2 regions of the Oceanobacillus iheyensis HTE831 genome follow, and region 2 is predicted to be linked to the other one. Evidence: riboswitches for the same ligand, from Rfam matches in the RefSeq annotation. Region 2 holds a riboswitch; the other holds the start of a gene.

Region 1 (11,954 bases), 340 kb from region 2:
TGAAATCATGGAAAAATCGAATATGTTTGGGTATGGCGAAGTAAATGGGTACAATCGTTATTCTACGTTAATGAATGCTTATAAGAATATAGAAGACCCAAAATTTAAGCATTATATTTTGAAAGAAAAAGCAGATGTATATCATGCAATGAAAAGTTTCTTTCATAAGCAGCCGGAAAAAGTGTAGCAAAAAGGCTCAAAAGTAAGGTGTCATATGCTTTTGAGCCTTTTTCGTATTTTATTTATGGGAATGTAAGAGTAGAATATTTGTTTTAAAAGTGTTATCAATTTTAAAACTCTCACAAATCTACGTAAATTTTTTAACTCCGTATCATAGACTATTAATAAGTGATTGAGGGAGGGGTATTTGTTGGATCAGACTAAAGAATTATCATATGCAATTGACGAAATTACGGAAGTGGCAAAGGGATTTGGACTTGATTTTTATCCAATGCGATATGAGATTTGCCCAGCGGATATTATCTATACATTCGGTGCATATGGGATGCCTACAAGGTTTACCCATTGGAGTTTTGGAAAACAATTCCATAAAATGAAACTTCAGTATGATTTAGGATTGAGCCAAATATATGAATTAGTCATTAATTCAGACCCATGCTATGCATTTTTATTGGATACAAATAGTTTGGTGCAAAATAAATTAATTATTGCACATGTGCTCGCGCATTGTGATTTCTTTAAAAATAATGTTCGTTTTTCAAATACGCGTCGTGATATGGTGGAGAGTATGACTGCTACGGCAGAAAGAATTGCTCATTATGAAATGGTGTATGGAAAGGATGAAGTGGAAAGTTTTCTCGATGCTGTATTATCAATTCAAGAGCATATTGACCCGTCTATCGTTCGATCAAAATTACCTCAAACTGAGGAGGAAGATATAGAGGATACGACACTTTCAAAAGTATCAGAGTATGATGACTTATGGAAGTTAGATGAAGATCGATTAAAACAAGAACCAAAGAAAAGAAAAAAAATGAAGAAAATTCCTCCACAACCAGAGAAGGATATTCTATTATTTATTGAAGAATACAGTCGTGAACTGGAAGGATGGCAACGGGATATCTTAACGATGATGCGTGAAGAAATGCTTTATTTTTGGCCACAATTAGAAACAAAAATCATGAATGAAGGATGGGCATCTTATTGGCATCAACGTATTATGCGAGAACTAGATTTAACAACGAATGAAACCATTGAATACTCTAAGTTAAATGCTGGCGTAGTACAGCCATCTCGAACATCCATCAATCCATATTATTTAGGCATCAAAATATTTGAAGACATCGAGGAACGATATAACCACCCTACAAAAGAAATGATAGAAAACGGTTATAAACCAAATGGAGGAAGAGAAAAAATCTTTGAAGTTAGAGAAATTGAATCAGATATTTCGTTTATTCGTAATTACTTAACAAAAGATCTTGTTGCACAAGAAGATATGTATCTTTTTGAGAAAAAGGGAAGAGATTATCGAATTACAGAAAAAGATCATCAGCAAATACGTGATCAACTTATTTCAATGCGGGTAAATGGTGGATTTCCTTATATTACGGTAGAGGATGGAGACTATCTTCGCAATGGAGAACTGTATCTTGTACATGGATACGAGGGAATTGAATTAGATATTAAATATTTGGAACATGTAATGCCGTATATTTATCAGTTATGGGGAAGAACCATTCATTTGGAGACGGTTCTGGAAGAAAAAGAAATGCTATATACCTATGATGGAAAAGAAATGCTAAAACGAAAAATATAACAGGTGGGGAAATAAGAAATATTTTTCCTCCTGATGACATGATAATTTTATTCCCTTATAATAATTATAATTTTTATTTAATTGGAGGGGATGAAATTGCCGATACCGGATTTGTTTTTACCATATCCAAGATTAGACACGAATCGATTATTCTTAAGGCAAGTGGAGGAAAGTGATACAGAGGATATATTTGCTTACGCATCAGATCCATTGTTAACAACACATGTAACTTGGGATGCTCATCAGACGTTACAAGATACTCAGAATTTTATTCAGTTTGCATGTAAGCAATATGAGGAAAATGGTGTTGGTCCATGGGCAATTGTATGGAAAGAAACAAATCAGGTGATTGGAACAATTGATTTAATTTGGAATAAAAAACATCATAGTGCAGAACTAGCCTATGCAATATCTCGAGAATTTTGGAGGCAAGGTATAGGTACCGAAGCAATTAGGAAAATCATTGATTTTGGCTTCAATAAGATGGAATTAGAACGCATTCAAGCTAGGTGTGTACCAGAAAATATTGCTTCTTATCGTCTAATGGAAACGGTTGGAATGACGTATGAGGGAACACTGCGAAAATCAATGTTCCGAAAAGGAAAACAAGATGATTTAAAAATGTATGCTATACTACAATCGGAATATTTGTGATGAACGGAAAACGCTGGATTGTAAATGAAAATCAAAACCGCTAACAAAAAGCTATTATGAAATTGACGCACGCAACAAAAAGCTTCTCGTCACTATTGGCGAGAAGCTTTCTTGTCTTTTTCTTGAAAGTACGTATATAAAGATTTTAATGTGTCGGCATTTAGTTCGATATTATTTTCATATGCATATTTCACTGCATAACCTAAGGCTAAAGTCATTCCACCAGCAACACTTCCGCCTATAACAGAGCCTGCACCTGGAACAAATTTTGTAACCTGTCGAAAGATTGTTCTACCAATATTCCCGGTAATGGTAGCAATGGTAAGTTCTCTAGCCTTCTTTTTGGATAGAGGTTTTTCATAAAGAGCTGCTAATCGAACAATGAGACCAACTTGTATTCCGGTGAGCGGAACGAAATCAGAACCTGGTAATGGAACAGCTCCTACAGCAGTTGCTGATCCGGAAGCGGCTAAAATCCACTTATTTGCAGTAGCAGATTTTTCTTTTATTAGTCGTGCGAACTGAATTTCTTTTTGTTTTTTTTTAAGAATACTTAAAATTTCATCTCGTAATTGATGAATATTCTCACCTGTTCGTGATGATATCGGTACGACAGTATAACGATTTTTCGTATGCTTTTTAATATATTGAACAAGAGCCGGAATATCGTCTGCAGCATCAATTTTATTTAATACAAATACAATATTTTTGTTGTGTTTTTCAATTAGTTCGACCGATTTTCGTTCTCCATCAGAAAATACAGTTCCTGCCGCGTTTAAGAAAAATAATACAACATCCGCTTGTTGATAAAAAGAAATGGTTTCATCCGAATTTTTATGATTAATATCATCTAAACCAGGAGTGTCTGCAAAGATAATTTTATCTCGATAAATGTATTTATCAATTCCAGTCGTTTCTCCTGGTTGCGCTCCAACCTTTGCTACTTCATCCCCAATTAATTGGTTTATGGTAGAGGATTTCCCTGTGTTTACATCACCTATCATTGCAAATAGTATCTCTTTATCTAACTGATCATTTATTTTGGAAGTTTCTTGATTATAAGCTTGCTCAAAATCTTTTTCATTAAATTCTTGCACGATCTCACGCCCCTTAGTTCTACTATTCCCTGATATAACGAATCATACACCAGTTATTCGATTCTAGCTAGTAAGTAAGATGTATAATCAGAATATTATTATCGTTTTGAATAAACAATTGTTTCTGATATAATAGTCAGAACATAATAGTAGGTCCTAATTTGAGGAGGGAAAATAATTGATGAACCAATCTAATTTACATGCACCAGAACAGTATAATATTGTAAATGAGTTTGAGAAATATGCAGAAGATAACTTGAGAGTTGCAGTGAAGTGGGAAGATGAGCATGGTGAAAACATGCAAATAACGTACAAAGAATTATTCGATAATGCTAATAAAATAGGAAATCTTTTTTTGGAAAACGGGTTATCAAAAGGTGATAAGATTCTTGTAATGCTTCCTAAGTTGATGGAAACCTATGAAATATATCTTGCTGCGCTAAAGACAGGAGTTATTATTATTCCTAGTTCGGAGATGCTTCGCACAAAAGATTTACAATATCGAATTACGCATGGTGAAGTAAAAGGTGTTGTTAGTTATTCTGCGTACACCAGCGAATTCCAAGATGTAGAAGAATTTAACGATTTGATAAAGTTTTCTGTTGGGCAGGAAAAATCAGAGTGGTTATCTTTGGATCACTTGAAACAAACAGCTTCTACGAAATTAGAGACGATCTATACTAAAAAAGACGATATTGCTTTTTTACCTTATACATCAGGAACAACGGGCAATCCTAAAGCAGTCATGCATACACATGGCTGGGGCTATGCTCATATGCAAACAGCTCCTGAACATTGGCTTAGTATAGAAGAAGGAGATACTGTATGGGCAACAGCTGCTCCTGGATGGCAGAAATGGGTGTGGAGTCCATTCCTATCTGTATTATATAAAGGTGGTACGGCTTTTGTTTATCAAGGGAAATTCGATCCGAACAGGTACCTTGAAATACTTGAAAAACATCAGGTTAATGTATTTTGTTGTACACCTACAGAATACCGTTTAATGGCGAAATTGGAGAATCTGTCTGATTATCATTTAGACGCTCTACACAGTGCAGTATCAGCAGGAGAACCATTGAATCGTGAAGTGATTGAACGTTTTCGTAAGTATTTTAATGTAACCGTGCGGGATGGGTATGGACAAACAGAAAATACATTATTACTTGGATTTTTAAAAGGTATGGAAGTGAGACCAGGATCGATGGGGAAACCAACTCCAGGTAATAACGTGCAAGTTATTGATGAAGAGGGGAATCCGGTCGATAATGGAGTAGTAGGAGATATAGCTATACCTCTTGATACACCAGCTTTGTTTATGGGATATTATAAAGATGAGGAACGCACACTAAAATCACGACGTGGAGATTATTATGTCACTGGCGACCAAGCACGAATTGATAAAGATGGATATTTCTGGTTTGAAGGTAGAAGTGACGATATCATCATTAGTTCCGGGTATACAATTGGTCCTTTTGAAGTAGAAGATGCCTTAGTTAAGCATTCCTTAGTAAAAGAATGTGCAGTTGTAGCAAGTCCAGATGATGAACGAGGAAATATTGTAAAAGCATTTATTATTTTACAGGATGATATCATCGGGAATGACGCGGTAGTAAAAGAATTACAAGAACATGTGAAACTTAGTGTAGCTCCATACAAATATCCGAGGAAAATAGAATTTGTATCCGAATTACCGAAAACCAATTCAGGTAAAATTCGAAGAGTGGAATTAAGACAGAAAGAAAAACAAAACGTGATGGATGATATAAAACGTTAATATACATTGAAACCACACCTGAATTTATGAAAATAAATTCGGGTTTTTTACTTGAATACATTTATAAAATATCATGTCATTAATATAGGTGTATTATGATGTATAGTATATGTAAAGGAGCGTGTAAAGAATGAGATTTATCGACACACATTGTGATGCACTTCTTAAATTACAGATGGCAAAAAGGGGCATTCAACAACCAAAAAAACTGTTGAATTTTGAAAATGATCTTGAGTTAAATACAAACTTAGAAAGGTTACAGCAAGGTGGTGTGCAAGTACAGTTCTTTGCTATTTTCATACATCCAGATGTACCAACAAATGAGCAATGGCAGCATGCTTTAGAGCAAATAGATTTGTTTTACTCAGAGATTATCGGGAAATTCCCACAAATAAAACATATTAAACAATGGGATGAATTAAATGATCTTGAAGAGAATCAAATTGGTGCAGTCCTTACATTAGAGGGAGCAGAAGCAATAGGTAATGACTTGGTGAAATTGAGACATTTGTATCGGCTAGGTGTTCTTTCTATTGGGTTAACGTGGAATCACGCTAACCTATGTGCCGACGGGGCAGAGGAACTACGAGGTGGTGGATTAACAAAATTAGGTAAGTCGGTTGTTGAAATGAATAATAACCATATGGTCTTTACGGATGTATCTCATTTAACTGTAGAAGGTTTTTGGGATGTAATGAAAAGTGCAAAATATCCTTTTGCTTCCCATTCGAATGTTCGCACGATTTGCGATCATCCAAGAAATTTATATGATGATCAGATTGAGGCGTTGATTAATCACAACGGACAAATACAGCTTGCACTATATCCTCCATTTCTTGTAAAAGATGCAGAGTCCGCTAGAGTATCTGATCTTTTCCATCATATCGATCATATATGTGCACTCGGTGGAGAGAAACACATTGGATTTGGTTCGGATTTTGATGGTATTTCTTATTTCATTGAAGGAATCGAGGATGCTTCTAAGTATGAATTCTTGCGAGAAGAATTACAAAAGCATTATTCTGAAGAATTAGTAAGAGGGTTTATATATCAAAACTTTAAGAATCATTTACCTCATGTATAAGAAATTATGTTTTTTCCAATACTAGCCATTAGATAAGAATAGAATGGCAGGTGCTATACATGATACGGTTGCTTATTTTAACACTTGTATTAATATTTAGTTTTAACCATATAGAGACTTTTGCTGAGCCGTTAGAAGGGGATACCCCTAAAAATACGATACATCAATGGAAAGAAATCGAAAATCATGTGGAAAAGATTCATGTAGACACACATGATATTGAATACCGTCGAAATTTTATTAAAGAAACAAGACCTTGTAAAATTTATCATCATATTCGAACGATTGTTTACTATTGTGAGATACATGGACATACAAAAGTAGAAACAATTTTAGAAAAGGTTGAACATAGTGAAGATCACTCGTAAATAAAAGAATAAAAAAGAGAGGAATTATTAATTAAATATTTTCTCTCTTTTTTTTATCAAAATTTGTAAGCAGCAGGATATTTAAGTTTGAAGTGATTTAATTTATTTATCTGAAATCAAAGAAAATTTATTGACATTTCTTACATATTGAATTATTATTCTACCAACAACTTTATATACGTTTTTCTTATCATGAGAGGCGGAGGGAAATGGCCCAACGAAACCTCGGCAACAGGTTCTTATTAGAATACTGTGCCAATTCCATCAAGCAAATTGCTTGAAAGATAAGAGTAGAATAATTTATTAGCTTTAAAACTCTATTCTTATTACGGAATAGAGTTTTTTGTTACATAGAATGGCTCTATAATATTTGTTGGGGTAAAAGAAAAATAAAAAACACGCAATCTCCTATTTTTGTTATCATTGTTTAAACCACTAAACCAAACAAAAAGGAGATGCGTGCAATTGAATTCTAACATAACATTACCTGGGTTGGAAGAAGGAAATATATTAGATACAGAAGTACGAGAAGGTATTTATTACATTAGGTGGGAGTTAGAGAGAACCTCTCATCGTTGTCCACAGTGTGGAGAGTGGACAAACAAGGTACATGATTATCGTACGCAGAAAGTCCGTCATCCTAGCATATTCGGAAGGCAAACGATTATTTTTTACCGAAAGAGAAGATATAAATGCGTTTTCTGCGGAAAGCGATTTTTTGAAAGAAACCCTTTAGTCAAACGTTATAAAAGACAATCCATTGAGTTTAATCAAGTATTGTCATTAGAGCTTGTTCATGGAAAAAGCTTTCGAGACGTGGCGACACGTTTTCATACATCGCCAACTACCATTATGCGTCGATTTGATGAGATTACTGCATCGAAGATGAAGGAAACACAAGCATTGCCTAAAGTGATAGCGATTGATGAGTATAAAGGGGATGCAGGGAACGAGAAGTATCAAACGGTTATAGCAGATCCGATTAATAGAAAACCTTTAGAGATTTTAAAAGATCGTAAAAAAGATACATTAGTGGATTATCTAAGGATGCATGGTGAGAAGGTAGAATTTGTAGTCATGGACATGAGTCCATCCTTTAAAGCAGCTGTTGATAAGGCATTAGGGCACCCCATTGTTATCGCCGATCGTTTTCATTTTACACGATATATATATTGGGCTTTAGAAAGAGTGAGAATTCGTGTACAGAGAGAGTTTCATGATTATGATCGGAAGAAGTGTAAACGTATGCGACATGTGTTTTATAAAAAGCAATCGAAGTTAACGAAAAAGCAACAATGGTATTTAGATCGCTATTTACACATGTCACCAGATTTAAAACGCGCCCATGAGTTAAAAGAAGCGTATAATGTCTGGTTTCAACTAGCCAAGGCCAACGGCCCTAATGCTTTAAAAAATACTAAAAAGTATCTCTATCAGTTTTATGAACTTGTGCAAAATGCAGGGCTGCCGGAATTCCTAAAAGCAAAAGAAACCTTTCATAATTGGCAAAAAGAAATTATGAATAGTTTTGCCTTTGATTTACATAATGGTTATATCGAAGGAATCAACAATCAAACAAAGGTTATAAAACGAAATGCATTTGGATTTAGGCGATTCGATCGCTTTCGAGCAAGAATACTATTACATCATCAATATAAAAAGAAAGTGGTTTAATATAAATAGGAGTGAGCTAATTGCTCACCCCAACATTTGACTTAGAACCCATAGAATGAAGGGGGAGAAAAAAGATTGACGAATAATTTTGACGGAACATTAAATTTTAATACGATTGCGCAACATGGAGGACAGGAGTTTGATGGAGAAACAAATGCTAGGGCAGTACCTATTTATCAAACGACATCCTATGGTTTTGAAAGTCCGGAACAAGCTGCGTCTCTTTTTCAAATGCAAGAAGCTGGCTACATTTATTCACGTAATGCAAATCCAACAAACCGTGTTCTTGAAAAGCGTATAGCTGAATTAGAGGGTGGTATTGATGCATTTGCAGTTTCTTCTGGACAATCCGCTATTACAATTGCTTTATTAACGCTTGCGAAAGTAGGCGATGAAATTGTGGCTACAAATGAGTTATATGGTGGTACTTATAATCTATTTTCGGAGACATTTAAACGCTTTGGTGTAACAGTTCGATTTGTTGAAGGTACAAACTTCTCAGAAATATCCGCTTCCATTAACGAGAATACCAAGGCAGTCTTTACAGAAACAATTGGAAATCCTGGGTTACAAATAGCTGATATTAAAGCATTAAGTTCTATCGCACATGAACATGGAATTCCTTTAGTCGTTGATTCTACCTTCACAACTCCATACTTACAGAAACCAATTTCATTTGGTGCCGATATTGTGATTCATTCGACCACTAAGTTTATTGGAGGGCATGGAACATCCATTGGCGGTATTATCGTTGATTCTGGAAAATTTAACTGGGATAATGGGAATTTCCCTGAATTTACAACACCTAAAAGTTCCTTAAACAATCAATCTTATGTCGAACTAAAAAATGACAATGCTTTTATTTCAAAAGCACGATTTGAATTAGGACATGATATTGGGACAGCATTATCACCATTTAATGGTTGGCTATTCATTCAAGGACTAGAATCACTACCACTACGTATGAAGCAACATGTATTAAATACAAAACAAATTGCAGCGTATTTAGCAGAACACGAACAGGTTACATGGGTGAACTACCCTGGATTATCAGAGAATCATCAGTATGAACTTGCAAAAACCTATTTACCTAAAGGAACTGGAGCGATCTTAACATTTGGTATAGAAGGAGGACATGAAGCGGCAAAATCGTTTATTCAATCGTTAAAGCTTTTATCACATGTTGCGAATATAGGCGATTCAAAGACGCTTGTCATTCATCCAGCAAGTACAACACATGCAAGGTTAAGCCCAGAGGAACAAAAAAGAACAGGTGTAACACCGGATCAGATTCGAATTTCAGTTGGATTAGAAGATGTCGAGGATATAAAATACGATATTCATCAAGCTCTTAAAAAAAGTAGAGGCTAGTTGTTATAGGATAGGTAATACAAAATTAGTTAGAAATGCAGAAGTCAGAGTCAAAAGCGCTAAGAATGAAATAATAAAAAACAGAACTACATCTTTTACGTAGATTGTAGTTCTGTTACTATGTTATGCTCCTATAACTTTTGTCCAGAATAACGGTCGAGTGAAAATCCTTTTCCGAGGATCTCCGATGCATTTATAAATATGACAAATGAATCTGGAGACTCTGTCTGTAAGAGCTTTTTTAATTTGACTGCTTCTGGTTGTTCTGCCACACAAAGGATCATGGTTTTATCAAGCTTAGTGTATCCACCCACGGAACGAATTTTAGTAAGTCCACGATCGATTCCTTTTTGGATTAGATTTTGAATGGCTTCTTCATCTTCAGTGATAATCATAATTAATTTAGTAGAAGAAGTACGTAATTGAACGAAGTCAATTGCTTTCCCTGATATATAGATAGCCATTAATGCAAATAAGGTGAGTTCGACACTAAATACAATAATGGAACCTATTACTACAAGGCCATCAACAATAAACTGTGAGTATCCGCTGGATATCCCAGTGAATTTTTTAACTATCTGGGCAATTGCTGCTGTTCCGCCAGTAGATCCATTTCCTTTATAAACAATACCTAACCCTATACCAAGCAATAAACCACCGTATAAAGCACCTAACAGTGGGTTAGATACTGTCACAGGGGTCTCAGCACTTATTAAGATAATAAATGGTACCCAAAATGTTCCAAGTAATGTTTTGAAGCTAAAATCTTTCCCCAATGCAATCCAACCAATAATAAAAATAGGAATATTGATGACGAATTGTAATAATGCAGGGCTTATTTGATATAATTCAAAGAAAATGGTGCTAATTCCCGAAATTCCACCTGCGGCTAGCCTTGCTGGTAAAAAGAAGATATTGTAAGAAAGTCCTACAAGTGTTGCTCCGACAATAATATACAAATATTCTCTTATAGCTTTGTTCTGTTTTATTTTATCCATGTAAACTGTATCCTTTCCCTCAAACATGCCTCTTATACTTTATCATTGGAGGGGAAAGGAGTAAATACTGTGTTGATTAAATTGGGATATTTACTCGCATGGAACGTTGCAGTTTACTTGGTTTTTCTATTTTTGTCGAAATCTTTTCCATGAAATCTTCCAATATTTTTGGGAGTAATTGCTTTACGATGGGATAAACCATTGTACCTTTCCAGCCTTTAATTGTTAATTCCATATTTCCAGACATTATTGTGTCATTCTGATTAAATGATTTTACATGAAGACTGCCTTTACCTAAACATTGCTCATTTAAAGCATCAACTGTAAAAAGAATGGATGAAGGAGCTTTTATTTCTAAGATGCGCACATGAATATGTGTGTCTTTTTTAAATGTGCCGACTTCACCATGTATTTTCCAAATCGATTCTTCATTAGATACGATTTGATGTTCTTGATAACCCGGCACGATTTCAACCCAATTTGACCAATCCTCAATAAATTCCCAAACCCGTATACTTTTAGTGTTTAACTTAACTTCATGATGACACTTTACCATTCTCTATTTCCTCCCGATACTAAAAAATCGCACATGGGTAATGTATGAAAGGAGTTATGAGATTAGAACGATATTTTTTAATGAAATAGTAATTAAGTGGAAGTGTTTTCCGAGCATAAAATTAAATAAATTAACAAAAAATGATGAATGAACAGTGGATATAAAACTGCTGTTCAATTACACCGAGGAGTGATCATGTGGCTGGCAGACGTAGAAATAAGTTGTTAGTACCGCAAGCAGATCGCGCATTAAACCAAATGAAAGAAGAAATTGCGAGTGAAATGCACGTTCAATTAGGTGCTGATACCACAGCACGAGAAAACGGTTCGGTGGGTGGAGAGATGGTTAAAAGAATGATAAGTATTGCTGAAGATAGCATGGCTAATCGTAACGATGACCATCACTAGATCATTAATCTGAAATACCAGAGCATCAATGATCTGAAAGGACTGTGCTATATAGCGCAGTCCTTTTCTAGCATAATGCTGTAGAATTCCATTAAAAAATAGTAAATAAATGAAGTACATCATGAGAATCGAATCCCGATGCATAATTATTTTATATCATCTAGACTGCTCCATTAATTATTAAATGGTAT
Region 2 (11,954 bases):
AGTTGATTTGCAACATGTGTATGAAAGATACAAAGTATAGATTCTTTATCACATTCTATAGCTAGTTCTTCTAGACAACTTAAGGCATCCGCTTCTATTAGCCTGATTTGCTCATTTGCCTTATTAAATTGACCAATAGCTTTATCCAACACTTCTATTCTATGCAAATCCTCTGGCCAAACTAATGATTTCAACCATCTCACATCATCATCGTCCATTAAATTCAAAACATGTAAATCTATACCTAACCTATCCTTGATAGGTAATTCTTTTGATGTAAAAGAAGGTAAATCTCCTTTTCTCACAAAAGAACTTATTGTTAAATCAGAATCAATATTTCCAAATTTACTTTTATTACTATTATAAGTATATGCATACAGATCACATAAAAGTTGTAATCCAGCACTAGTACCGATTTCGATTAAAGACATCTGCCTACCGGTCTTCTCATAAATATAATGAAATATAGGGAATAAATATGCACATCTGTTCACTTCATTCGTTTGCACGTATTTTGTGGTAATTCGTTTGATAATATCATCCTTATGATTTTGTACAAAATCTTTAAAATCTGGGTAAGCATAATTAGGTTGGTCTACCTCTTTTTTAAATTCTGGATAATAGTTTTTGAGTGGATGGTCATTGTGTATGTAAAGTAGATCTTTAACGGAAGCAAATAATAAATTGGCTACCGGCTGCCCTTTGGGAATAACTGAACAAAGGTCAATCATTTCAGGATCTTCGGAAATGTGTAAAGATAAAATGGAATAAAGTGAGCTTTTTTCTTTTACTTCTATTTCACCAAAATGGATGAACCTATCTTTTAAATTCATTATTCAATCCCTCCTAACTGTAATTCCTACATTCTTTATATATTCGTCAAATATTCTTTAACACCTTTATGTAATTGGATTCGTATATTTTTTGTTCCATTTTAAATTTGGTATACTTTAACATAATGCTAGTACATAGGAGGTTTTTTATGATTGATCATTATAATAATATTTATCCAACGATTCATCCAACAGCATTCGTTGCCAAAGACGCTGTAATTAATGGGGATGTTCAAATAAAGGAAAAAGTAAGTATTTGGTTCCATACAGTAATACGTGGTGATGTATCTAAAACAACTATTGGAAAGCGTACAAATATTCAAGATTTATGTATGTTACATCAAAGTCCTGGACAACCACTGATTATTGAAGAGGATGTAACTGTTGGACATCAAGTAACGCTCCATTCTGCGATTGTTAGAAAAAAAGCTTTAATTGGAATGGGATCGATCGTACTAGATGGAGCTGAAATTGGTGAGGGTGCTTTTTTAGGGGCTGGTAGTCTTGTTCCACCGGGCAAGAAAATTCCTGCCCATACACTTGCAATGGGTAGACCAGCAAAAGTCGTACGTGAATTGACAGAAGAGGATTATAAAGAGATGGACCGTGTAAGAAATTCTTATGTGGAAAAAGGCCAATACTATAAAAATAATACTAATATGGGTATTTAATAAGCTAACATAAGACACACCTTAGAAAAAATGTTATCACACAAATGATGTTGAAATTTATTTCTAAGGAGTGTCGCTTATTTCAACTAATCATGAAATTTTGTTTCATTTTCCTCGCTCTCTTTTATTGTAATTCCTGCTTATTTGCAAAATACTTTAATTTCTTTAGCGCGCGGTAAGATAATGATTTTGTAGTACCATACGGAATATCTAATTGTTCTGAAATTTCTTTGAAACTTAATGCGTAATAAAATCGGAGCACGATAATGGTTCTTTCTTTTTCATTTAGACGATCTAATAGTTGCTCTACGGTAATCTTTAATGGAATATCCAAATCATAATAAGCTTTTGTAGACACTTTTTCTGGTTCCATTATGATCATCTTTTTATTCTTCCTTATCGTATCAAGTGCACAATTAATGGTTATTTTTGTGATCCACGTCTTAAAATATTGCGGATTTCTTAACTCAGGTAATTTTTCATATGTTCGATAAGCTGTTTCTTGAATTACATCATATGTATCATTAGAATTCTTTACATATGTATTCGCAATGCGGTATAGATTTTTCTCATAACTGTGAAATAATGCCATAAATGATTCTTGATTCCCTTTTTGTGCTTCTTCTACTAGTTCAATGATACTACCACCTGCTTTGCAATGTATAATATATTTTTTGTCATAATACCATAATAAGCAGCTTTGATTTTTCATAAATCAGTAAACTCAATAGAAGAATTCAACATAATTTTATATCTTTCAGATAAAATTCATGAAAGTTTTCCTGTATATTAAGTCAATTTTATAAATTTCTGTTAAGAATTGATGTCTAGTTGAAAAATTAATTATTATGATAAATGAGTGCCATAATAATAATTTCGAATGGAATCAAACTGTTGGTCCACTCGATTAATAAACTAAAAAAACTACCACCTTAAAGATAGATGATAGTTTTTTTAAACATTTAATTATTTAGTTAGAGCAATAAGCTCTTCTGTTTTGTCTGTTTTTTCCCATGGGAATAAGATATCTTTTCGACCAAAGTGACCATAAGCTGCGGTATTTTTGTATATAGGTTTTCTTAAATCTAACATGCGGATAATACCAGCTGGACGGAGATCAAATAATTCTCTAACTGCTTCTACCAATCTGTCTTCACTTACTTTTCCAGTTCCAAATGTATTAACTGCAATGGAGACAGGTTGAGCGACACCAATGGCATAGGCTAATTGAACCTCACAAGATTTTGCAAGTCCTGCGGCAACTATATTCTTAGCAACATAACGAGCTGCATATGCTGCAGAACGGTCTACTTTTGTAGCGTCTTTGCCACTAAATGCACCTCCGCCATGTCTAGCATAACCACCGTACGTGTCTACAATAATCTTTCTTCCTGTCAGCCCTACATCACCTTGAGGTCCTCCAATTACAAAACGACCAGTTGGATTTATAAAATATTTTGTTTTATCATCTAACAATTCGCTTGGAACAACCGCTTGAATGACTTTTTCAATCATATCTCTTTCAATTTGCTCATTTTGTATTTCTGAATGATGTTGTGTAGAGATAACGATTGTATCTATACGTTCGGGCTTGTCATTCTCATCATACTCAACAGTTACTTGTGTCTTTCCATCTGGACGAAGATAATCTACTATACCTTCTTTTCTTACATCCGCTAACCTTTTGGACAATTGATGTGCTAATGAGATTGGTAAAGGCATTAATTCTTCAGTCTCATCACATGCGTAACCAAACATTAGCCCTTGGTCGCCAGCTCCAATAGCATCAATTTCTTCCTCACTCATTTTTCCTTGTCGTGCCTCAAGTGCTTGATTTACTCCTCCTGCAATATCTGCAGACTGTTCATCTATCGCAGTTAATACCGCGCAAGTTTCAAAATCAAAACCATATTTAGCACGTGTATACCCTATTTCTTTTACTGTTTCACGAACAAGGGCTGGTATATCTACATAAGTAGAAGTAGAAATTTCTCCTGATACAAGAACTAGTCCTGTAGTTACTGTTGTCTCACATGCAACCCTTGCGTTTGGATCTTTCTTTAAAATTTCATCTAAAATAGCATCTGATATTTGGTCAGACATTTTATCTGGATGCCCCTCAGTTACTGACTCTGAAGTAAATAAACGTCGATTTGCAGCCATAAGGCTAAACTCTCCTTTGATATATGTTGGTACGGATCTCTTTATAACTTCTATCCTATTCAAAGTGCCAATAAAAGAACCTCGTACTAAAAAACGCGGTACCTAAAATTATAGATAAAAACAAAAAAACCTTTCCTTCATAACATGAGGAAAGGAAGAATTATGGCCTTTCGCTCTTATTGTTCAAGGAACTATTATCCTTGCATCAGATTAGCACCTTTTCACCAGTAGTGATGGTTGCTGGGCTTCATCGGGTCTGTCCCTCCACCAACTCTGAATAAGAGTATCCGTTCATGGTTAAGATTAACGAAAGGTGAGTTGTCTGTCAACTAATTTAAGCCTTGTCACATCAAAAAATATATTGCATAAAATAAATTTTAATATAGTATGGACTATTTATTTTAATGTGTTATACTAATAATCAGATTTAATAAATATGGATCGTTAAGAGATTAAAACTACTCTAATTAATAGTAAGGAGATTATACCATGAAAACTGTTGATAAGTCTTATATGAAAGAATTACAAACAAATCATATTCACCACAATCTATCGGTAGCACAGCTCGTTGAAAAAATTCTGTATAGACAAGAAGGAATTCTTACATCTACCGGAGCAGTACGCGCCACTACAGGAACTTATACTGGTCGATCTCCGGAAGATAAATTTACCGTTAAAGATGAAGTTTCGGATCAACATGTTAACTGGGGTAAAGTTAATAAACCCATCCAGGAGGAAGTATTCAACCAATTATTATCTAAAGTGATTTCTTATTTAAATGAAAAACAAGAAATATTTAAATTTCAAGGATTTGCGGGGTCTGATCATACTTACCGACTCCCTATTCAAGTGATTAATGAATATGCTTGGCATAATTTATTTTCTAGACAACTATTCATTACTCCAACGGAAGAGGAATTAAACAATCACCAAGCAGAATTTACAGTTATTTCAGCTCCAGGATTTAAGGCTGATCCAGCTATTGATGGAACAAATTCAGAAACATTTATATTAATTTCTTTTAAGAAAAGAATTGTACTTATCGGTGGTACTGAATATGCCGGAGAAATTAAAAAGTCCATTTTTTCTGTGATGAATTATTTATTACCACAGCAAGATGTGCTTTCTATGCATTGCTCCGCTAATGTAGGCCAGGAAGGTGACGTTGCATTATTTTTCGGGTTATCAGGTACCGGGAAAACGACATTATCCGCAGACCCCTACCGAAAATTAATCGGTGATGACGAACATGGTTGGAGTCCAAATGGTGTATTCAATATTGAAGGCGGTTGTTATGCGAAATGTATCAATCTCTCAGAAGAAAAGGAACCACAAATTTATAACGCAATCCGTTACGGTACTGTGTTAGAGAATGTGATTTTAAATGACAATAGCAGAGAACCCGATTATGATGATACTTCATTAACAGAAAACACACGTGCTGCTTATCCTTTAGAGAATATAGACAATATTATTAATCCTAGTGTTGCAGGGCATCCAAATACAATTATTTTCTTAACTGCTGACGCATCAGGCACATTGCCTCCGATTAGCAAACTGACAAAAGAACAAGCGATGTATCATTTTCTAAGCGGATATACAAGTAAATTAGCAGGAACAGAACGAGGAGTAACAGAACCACTAGCTACTTTCTCTGCTTGTTTTGGTTCTCCATTCTTACCATTAGCTCCATCTAAATATGCAGAAATGCTTGGAAAGAAAATTGATATGTTTGATACAAATGTATTTTTGATTAATACCGGATGGACTGGCGGATCATATGGAGTGGGTGACCGTATTAAACTTTCCTTCACCAGAGCAATGGTTCACTCTGCATTAGAAGGAGAATTAAATTCTATAGAAACAATCACTGATGAAATTTTCGGTTTACAGATTCCTGCTCATGTTCCTGGAGTCCCTGATGAATTATTAGTACCTAAACAGACATGGGGTAATAAAGAAGCATATATGAAAGAAGCACAAACACTTGCATTAAAATTCCACGAAAACTTTAAGAAATTCACTCTAGCTAGTGAAACGATTAAGCAAGCTGGTCCTTTATATAAAGGATAATTTAAACATGTTTACTCATCCCATTAAGGATTAATATAAATGAGTGAAGTACTCGTTCGATATTTGCGAACAACCAGTCTCAATACGAGGCTGGTTTTTTATTCGTTTATCTCTGAAGGCTCGGTCCAGTTCGGCGTCGCTTAGCGGTGAGAAATGCTTTTGACTTGGCTAGCATTGCTCACCACCGACTTCGCAACTTCCCTCCCCTTCCTTCGATAACTCATCTTCCTCTTTCCTTTCGGAGATTCGTTTATCTCTGAAGGCTCAGTCCAGTTCAGCGTCGCTTAACGGTGAGAAATGCTTTTGACTTGGCCAGCATTGCTCACCAGCGACTTCGCAACTTCCCTCCCCTTCCTTCGATAACTCATCTTCCTCTTTCCTTTCGGAGATTCGTTTATCTCTGAAGGCTCAGTCCAGTTCGGCGTCGCTTAGCGGTGAGAAATGCTTTTGACACATATTTATATTTGGGCGCATACACTATTTTGATAAATTTTATCACATTTGTTGAAGGGAACGGTGGGTATGCGTAAGACGTATTTTATTATTAGTTTTGTCGCTGTTCTAATACTTTTATCGGCTTGTAATCAAGAATCAACCACAAACATAAAATTAGCAGAAGTAACAAGATCTATTTTCTATGCTCCACAATACGTAGCTTTGGAAAAAGGGTTCTTTGAAGAGGAAGGATTAGAGGTAGACTTACAAACCACTTGGGGCGGAGACACAACAATGACTGCATTATTGTCGGATGGTGCCGATATTGCTTTAGTAGGGTCTGAAACATCAATGTATGTGTATGCACAAGATTCAAGGGATTATGCAATAAACTTTGCTCAACTAACACAAACAGATGGAACATTTCTTGTAGCAAAAGAAGCAGACGATGATTTCTCTTGGGAAGATCTAAAAGATAGTACTTTCCTTGGCCAACGTGTTGGCGGAATGCCGCAGATGGTTGGTGAATATGTATTAAAAGAAAATGGAATCGATCCCCATGGAGATTTAAAATTAGAACAAAATATTGACTTCGCAAATATTGCTGGAGCTTTTGCTTCCGGAGACTATGATTATGTACAGTTATTTGAACCAACTGCAAGTATATTTGAAGCAGAAGGGCAAGGACACATTGTTGCTTCATTCGGGGAAGAATCTGGAGCTGTTCCATATACGGTATTTATGACCAAACAAAGCTTTATAGAGAAAGAAGATGAAGCAGTTGAAGCATTTACTAGAGCCATTTATAAAGCACAACAATGGGTGGATGAACAAAGCGCGGAAGAAATCGCAGAAGTAGTAGCTCCATATTTTGAAGAAACTGATGTAGAAATGTTAGCTTTATCAATCGATCGATATAAAGCTCAAGGTTCTTTTGCCACAGATCCAATTCTCGATGAAGAAGAGTGGAATAATTTACAAGGGATCATGAAAGAAGCTGGTGAATTACCAGAAAATGTACCTTATGAAGACCTTGTAAATACAGATTTTGCAGAGCGTGTCATGTCAGAATAAAGAGGAGGAACTATCTTGTCATTTCTGACACTTGAGCATGTAACCCACTATTATTTCTCAAAGGATTCATATGTAAAGGCACTGGATAACATCTCATTTACCATCAAAGAAGGGGAATTTATATCCCTATTAGGTCCAAGCGGCTGTGGGAAATCAACACTGTTATCCATTATTGCAGGCATTATTCACCAAACAGAAGGCCAAGTGTGTTTGCAAAAAGAAGAATTAATTAACCAAAATCAAGCAATTGGTTATATGCTTCAACAAGATTATCTTTTTCCTTGGAAAACCATTATTGAAAATGTACTGATTGGACCAAAGATTCACAGCAATATAACAGAAGAAATAAAACAAAATGCAATTAGTTTATTGAATGAAGTGGGACTGAAAGATGTTGAATCAAAATATCCTTCCGAATTATCTGGAGGAATGAGACAACGTGTAGCATTGGTTCGAACTTTAATCAATGATCCAAAAATTTTATTATTAGATGAACCTTTCTCTGCTTTAGATTATCAAACTAAATTAAAGCTAGAAGACCTTGTTTCCAAATTACTAAAAACCTATAAAAAAACCGCAGTACTAGTAACACATGATATTGGAGAAGCAATCGCAATGAGTGATCGAATCATCTTATTAAATTCTCATCCTGGATCAGTCGCAAAAATATATGATGTCCCACTGGAACTCAGGGATGAAATGCCATTACACGTAAGAAAACACCCAAAATACCAATTACTTTTCGATAAAGTATGGGATCAATTAGAACAAAAAGATGATTCCTCACCACTAAGGGATGATGAACATGAGTGATAAACAACTTTTTTCAAATTATCTTCAAGGCTTAAAAAGAGAGAATAAAATCGTATTTGCTTGGCAAATTTCCATTCTAATCATTTTGATTAGCTTATGGGAAATCGCCAGTAGATTGTATTGGATAGATCCTTTATTATTTAGTTCTCCAAGTAGAGTATTTCATTTAATTATTCAACGATTCGCTAATGGTTCACTGTTTTCTCATATTCAGGTTACTTTGTTAGAAACAATCCTAGGTTTTTTAATTGGAACCATCGGAGGTATCTTAATAGCAACCTTATTATGGTCTTCAAGACGCTTTGCACGAGTTATGGACCCTTATCTCGTCATTATGAATGCAATGCCAAAAGTTGCTTTAGGCCCTATTCTCATTGTTGCATTAGGTCCTGGATACCTTTCCATTATCGCCATGGGTTTCATAATTTCCGTTATCGTTACTACACTAGTAGTATATTCTGCTTTTAATGAGGTTGATCCGAACTATCAAAAAGTAATGCTTAGTTTTGGGGCTACTAGATGGCAATGCTTTAAAGAGGCGATCTTTCCTTCCGCATTGCCAGCAATAATATCTACATTAAAAGTAAATGTTGGTCTGTCTTGGGTAGGGGTTATTGTAGGGGAATACCTTGTTTCCAAACAAGGGTTAGGTTACCTCATCATCTATGGTTTCCAAGTATTCGATTTTACTCTGGTGATGTCGAGCTTAGTAATTATTGCTGTACTTGCAACGATAATGTATAAAGTCGTAGAAAAAATTGAACAGGTACTCATACGAAATAGAAGCGTGTAAGTCCAAGGCTTACACGCTTCTATCATTATTGTAAAAAATTGTTTTGATCCGCTTCATACAAGTATGGAGCACATCATCCTTCATAATAAAACTATACCCTTTTCGCTTACGTACATTTTTCGGTATTACGGATAGTAACACCGGACCTTTCGTTTCATAATACGTTTCTTGTTCAACTAACTTATGAATCATAGCAAAATATACATTTTTTATCACTGTGTCATTTCTTCCATCCACTTTATACTGGCCAATATAATGTAGTGATTCTACAGATCCACCAGTTTCCTCCATAACTTCTCGAACTGCCGCTTGTTCAGCTGTTTCTCCAGGTTCAACCTTCCCACCAGGGAATTCTATGCCTCGTTCCTTATGAGCAGTTAATAACCATTTATCTTTATAACGACAGATAACCCATACGTGCTTAGGCTCTTTAGAAAATGGATGATCCAAAAATGATAATTGTACAGTATTATTATAGAAATCCTTAAATCTATTCAAATCTTCCACTACTTTCTTCGATTGAAAATTACTGATATGTTATCTTTGAAATTTTCCAATCATGTTGAAACGTGAAATCCACTACCAATGTATATTCTCCTACCATTTCATTATAATTACTTTGAGTTAATTGGATAGTATTTTCATCTTTTTTAATCATATCATAATCATTTTCCTCTTGAAACCAAGATGGTGCATCCATGGGGATTATGTACATCCCATCTTGCTTTTCTTCATAGTAATACGATACAAAGTCTGAAGCCAAAGCTTCTGTGGTATACTGTTCAAATGCTTGAATAAGTTCATCTTTCGATTGATAAGCTTGTACTTTATAATTGCTATCTACTTCCTGTATTAATGTATCCATGAAACCATTCATTTTTTCTGTTATAGTGGAATGATCTAAAATTGAAGATTCCTTTTCTACCTGAACAGAGGCACTGTTACTATGATTTTCAGCATTAACTACTTCTTCTTGATTAAATGCGGAGAGTAAGATTATACCTAAAAATGCAACTATACTAAGTGCTAATACGTAATACGTTTTATTCTTCATTAGTTGAGACACTCCTCCAATAAGTTGAGTATAAGCGCTTAGTAATCTTTACCTTTTTTTCATCTTAGTTAAACCTACAATCCGTTTTTCCTAGTGTATTACTGTAGTCCAATAGAAAGAGTGAGGACTACAGTAATATTCCTCTCACAGCGTATATTCGTCAATACACCATTCTTATAAATGCTTATCTGATAATATTCCCATAGTTTGAATATGATTTTTAGTTTTTTCATCACCTAGGTCGTATAATAGTTGAAAAGCTTCTGTCATTGTATTGTCGTACATATCGTTTGCTTCATCATTGTGGTAAGGCATAAAGGGAATATGCGCTCGTTTAAAAGAATCAAAACTTGATTCATGCATATCCTCAAACTTCGATCGTAGTAACGTAATTTCATCTTCTGTTGCATATATAACAAAATCATCATTATTTTGATAACGAACTTGAGATATTTCACCTTCACCAACACTAATAAAATATTTTTGTTTATCCATATCTGACACCTCCTAGTATATAATCTGTGTATTTTTGTCTAATTCATCCAAATAAAAAAAGAGTATCTAAACTTATCAAAGTAAAATACTCTCTCATCATTACATATATTCGCTATAACACGTCTGGAACTTATTTCCCTAAATTATGACGCACTAATTTATTAGCAGCATTTCTAGGAAGTTCATTAACTACATGAATTTCTTTTGGACGTTTGTACTTCGCTAAATATTTTTCTAGATGTGCAGCAATTTCATTCTCACTTATGGGTCTACTACATACAATAAAAGCAATAGGAACCATCCCCCATTCTTCATTAGGACTTCCTTTTACTCCTGCTTCTTCTATACCTTCTATTTGTACTAATACGTTTTCTATTTCAGAAGGGTAGATATTTTCTCCACCAGAAATAATTAAATCATTTCTTCTATCCACAACATATAAATAACCTTGTTCATCCAAATATCCCATATCTCCAGTATGTAGCCAGTTATTTTCAAACACTTCTTTATTCGTCTCTGCTCGTTTATAGTATCCTTTGGTAACCATTGGACCTTTTACAAGAATTTCCCCAATTTGATTTGGATTATTTTCATTGTGTGCTATTTTAAGCTGTGCTGGAAAAAGCGGTTTGCCCGCAGAACCAATTTTTTTCAACGCATCTTCAGGAGTTAATGTAACAATTTGTGAAGATGTTTCTGTCATCCCATAGGATTGAAAAACTGGTATATTTTTTAATTTTGCTTGTTCTAATAAAGATTTAGGTGCTGGACCACCACCAAGAAGCATACAACGAAAGTCGTTCGGATAATGATGGTTTCCTAGCCGCTTTATTAACCGTTGAACCATTACAGTAACAACAGATACAATCGTAACCTTACGATCCATAATGGCATTATGAACCTTTTCAACTTCAAACTTTTCTAATACATAGATAGGCATCCCATAGATCACACTCTTTAACATGGTAGACAAACCACTTACATGAAATAAAGGTAAGGGGATTAACCATTTATCATTATCGTGTAACCCTAAATTTAATGCTGAACTTGTTGCACTCCACCAATGATTGCCAAAGGTTTGCTGTACAGCTTTAGGGAATCCTGTAGTACCAGATGTATACATCATAGTAAATATATCATCGAAATAAATTTCACTCTTTAGCGTTATTATACTTGTATCTTCCGTTACAGATTCTAGCTCGTTGTAATCCATTCGCTGCAGGACAAACTCGCTTGCCTTAAAAGATTCGGAAGTTATAATCACCTTAGCGTCAGAATCTAAAAGTTGTTGGTTTAATTCGTTGATTGTCAGTTTAGTATTTAATAAAACCGCTACCGCACCTAAGTAACTACATGCATATATGATTTGAATCATTTCAGCACAATTCGTAGAAAGGATCGCAATATGATCTCCTTGTCGAAAACCAAGTTTCCCTAATTTTCTCGCATAGGACTGACTTCGATGAAATAATTCAAGATACGTAATTGAACTACCATCCTCAAATTCAATTGCCTTTTTATCAGGGGATAAATCTGCTCGTTTTGTTAGC

The links. Region 2 has a riboswitch for S-adenosylmethionine ahead of metK (methionine adenosyltransferase). Riboswitches for the same ligand answer to the same signal wherever they lie in the genome.
Region 1: linked by a shared signal. The riboswitch ahead of OB_RS13515 (ISL3 family transposase) and the one ahead of metK (methionine adenosyltransferase) in region 2 are both predicted to bind S-adenosylmethionine.

Annotation. Positions count from the first base shown of each region.
Region 1 is NC_004193.1:2,703,633-2,715,586, reverse strand. Features, by position in the region: gene yhbH (sporulation protein YhbH) at 1-187, shown strand, start outside; gene OB_RS13545 (SpoVR family protein) at 368-1,780, shown strand; gene OB_RS13540 (GNAT family N-acetyltransferase) at 1,871-2,434, shown strand; gene OB_RS13535 (YcjF family protein) at 2,527-3,531, opposite strand; gene mbcS (acyl-CoA synthetase MbcS) at 3,713-5,305, shown strand; gene OB_RS13525 (dipeptidase) at 5,436-6,389, shown strand; gene OB_RS13520 (hypothetical protein) at 6,449-6,757, shown strand; SAM riboswitch class I at 6,942-7,048, shown strand; gene OB_RS13515 (ISL3 family transposase) at 7,217-8,431, shown strand; gene OB_RS13510 (O-acetylhomoserine aminocarboxypropyltransferase/cysteine synthase family protein) at 8,507-9,802, shown strand; gene OB_RS13505 (YitT family protein) at 9,934-10,800, opposite strand; gene OB_RS13500 (CoxG family protein) at 10,877-11,356, opposite strand; gene OB_RS13495 (alpha/beta-type small acid-soluble spore protein) at 11,554-11,763, shown strand.
Region 2 is NC_004193.1:2,361,563-2,373,516, forward strand. Features, by position in the region: gene OB_RS11890 (DUF2332 domain-containing protein) at 1-833, opposite strand, end outside; gene OB_RS11895 (gamma carbonic anhydrase) at 983-1,504, shown strand; gene OB_RS11900 (sigma-70 family RNA polymerase sigma factor) at 1,629-2,216, opposite strand; gene metK (methionine adenosyltransferase) at 2,471-3,667, opposite strand; SAM riboswitch class I at 3,841-3,951, opposite strand; gene pckA (phosphoenolpyruvate carboxykinase (ATP)) at 4,157-5,740, shown strand; gene OB_RS11915 (ABC transporter substrate-binding protein) at 6,263-7,249, shown strand; gene OB_RS11920 (ABC transporter ATP-binding protein) at 7,265-8,062, shown strand; gene OB_RS11925 (ABC transporter permease) at 8,055-8,855, shown strand; gene ytkD (RNA deprotection pyrophosphohydrolase) at 8,865-9,353, opposite strand; gene OB_RS11935 (hypothetical protein) at 9,382-9,909, opposite strand; gene OB_RS11940 (hypothetical protein) at 10,084-10,404, opposite strand; gene OB_RS11945 (o-succinylbenzoate--CoA ligase) at 10,535-11,954, opposite strand, start outside.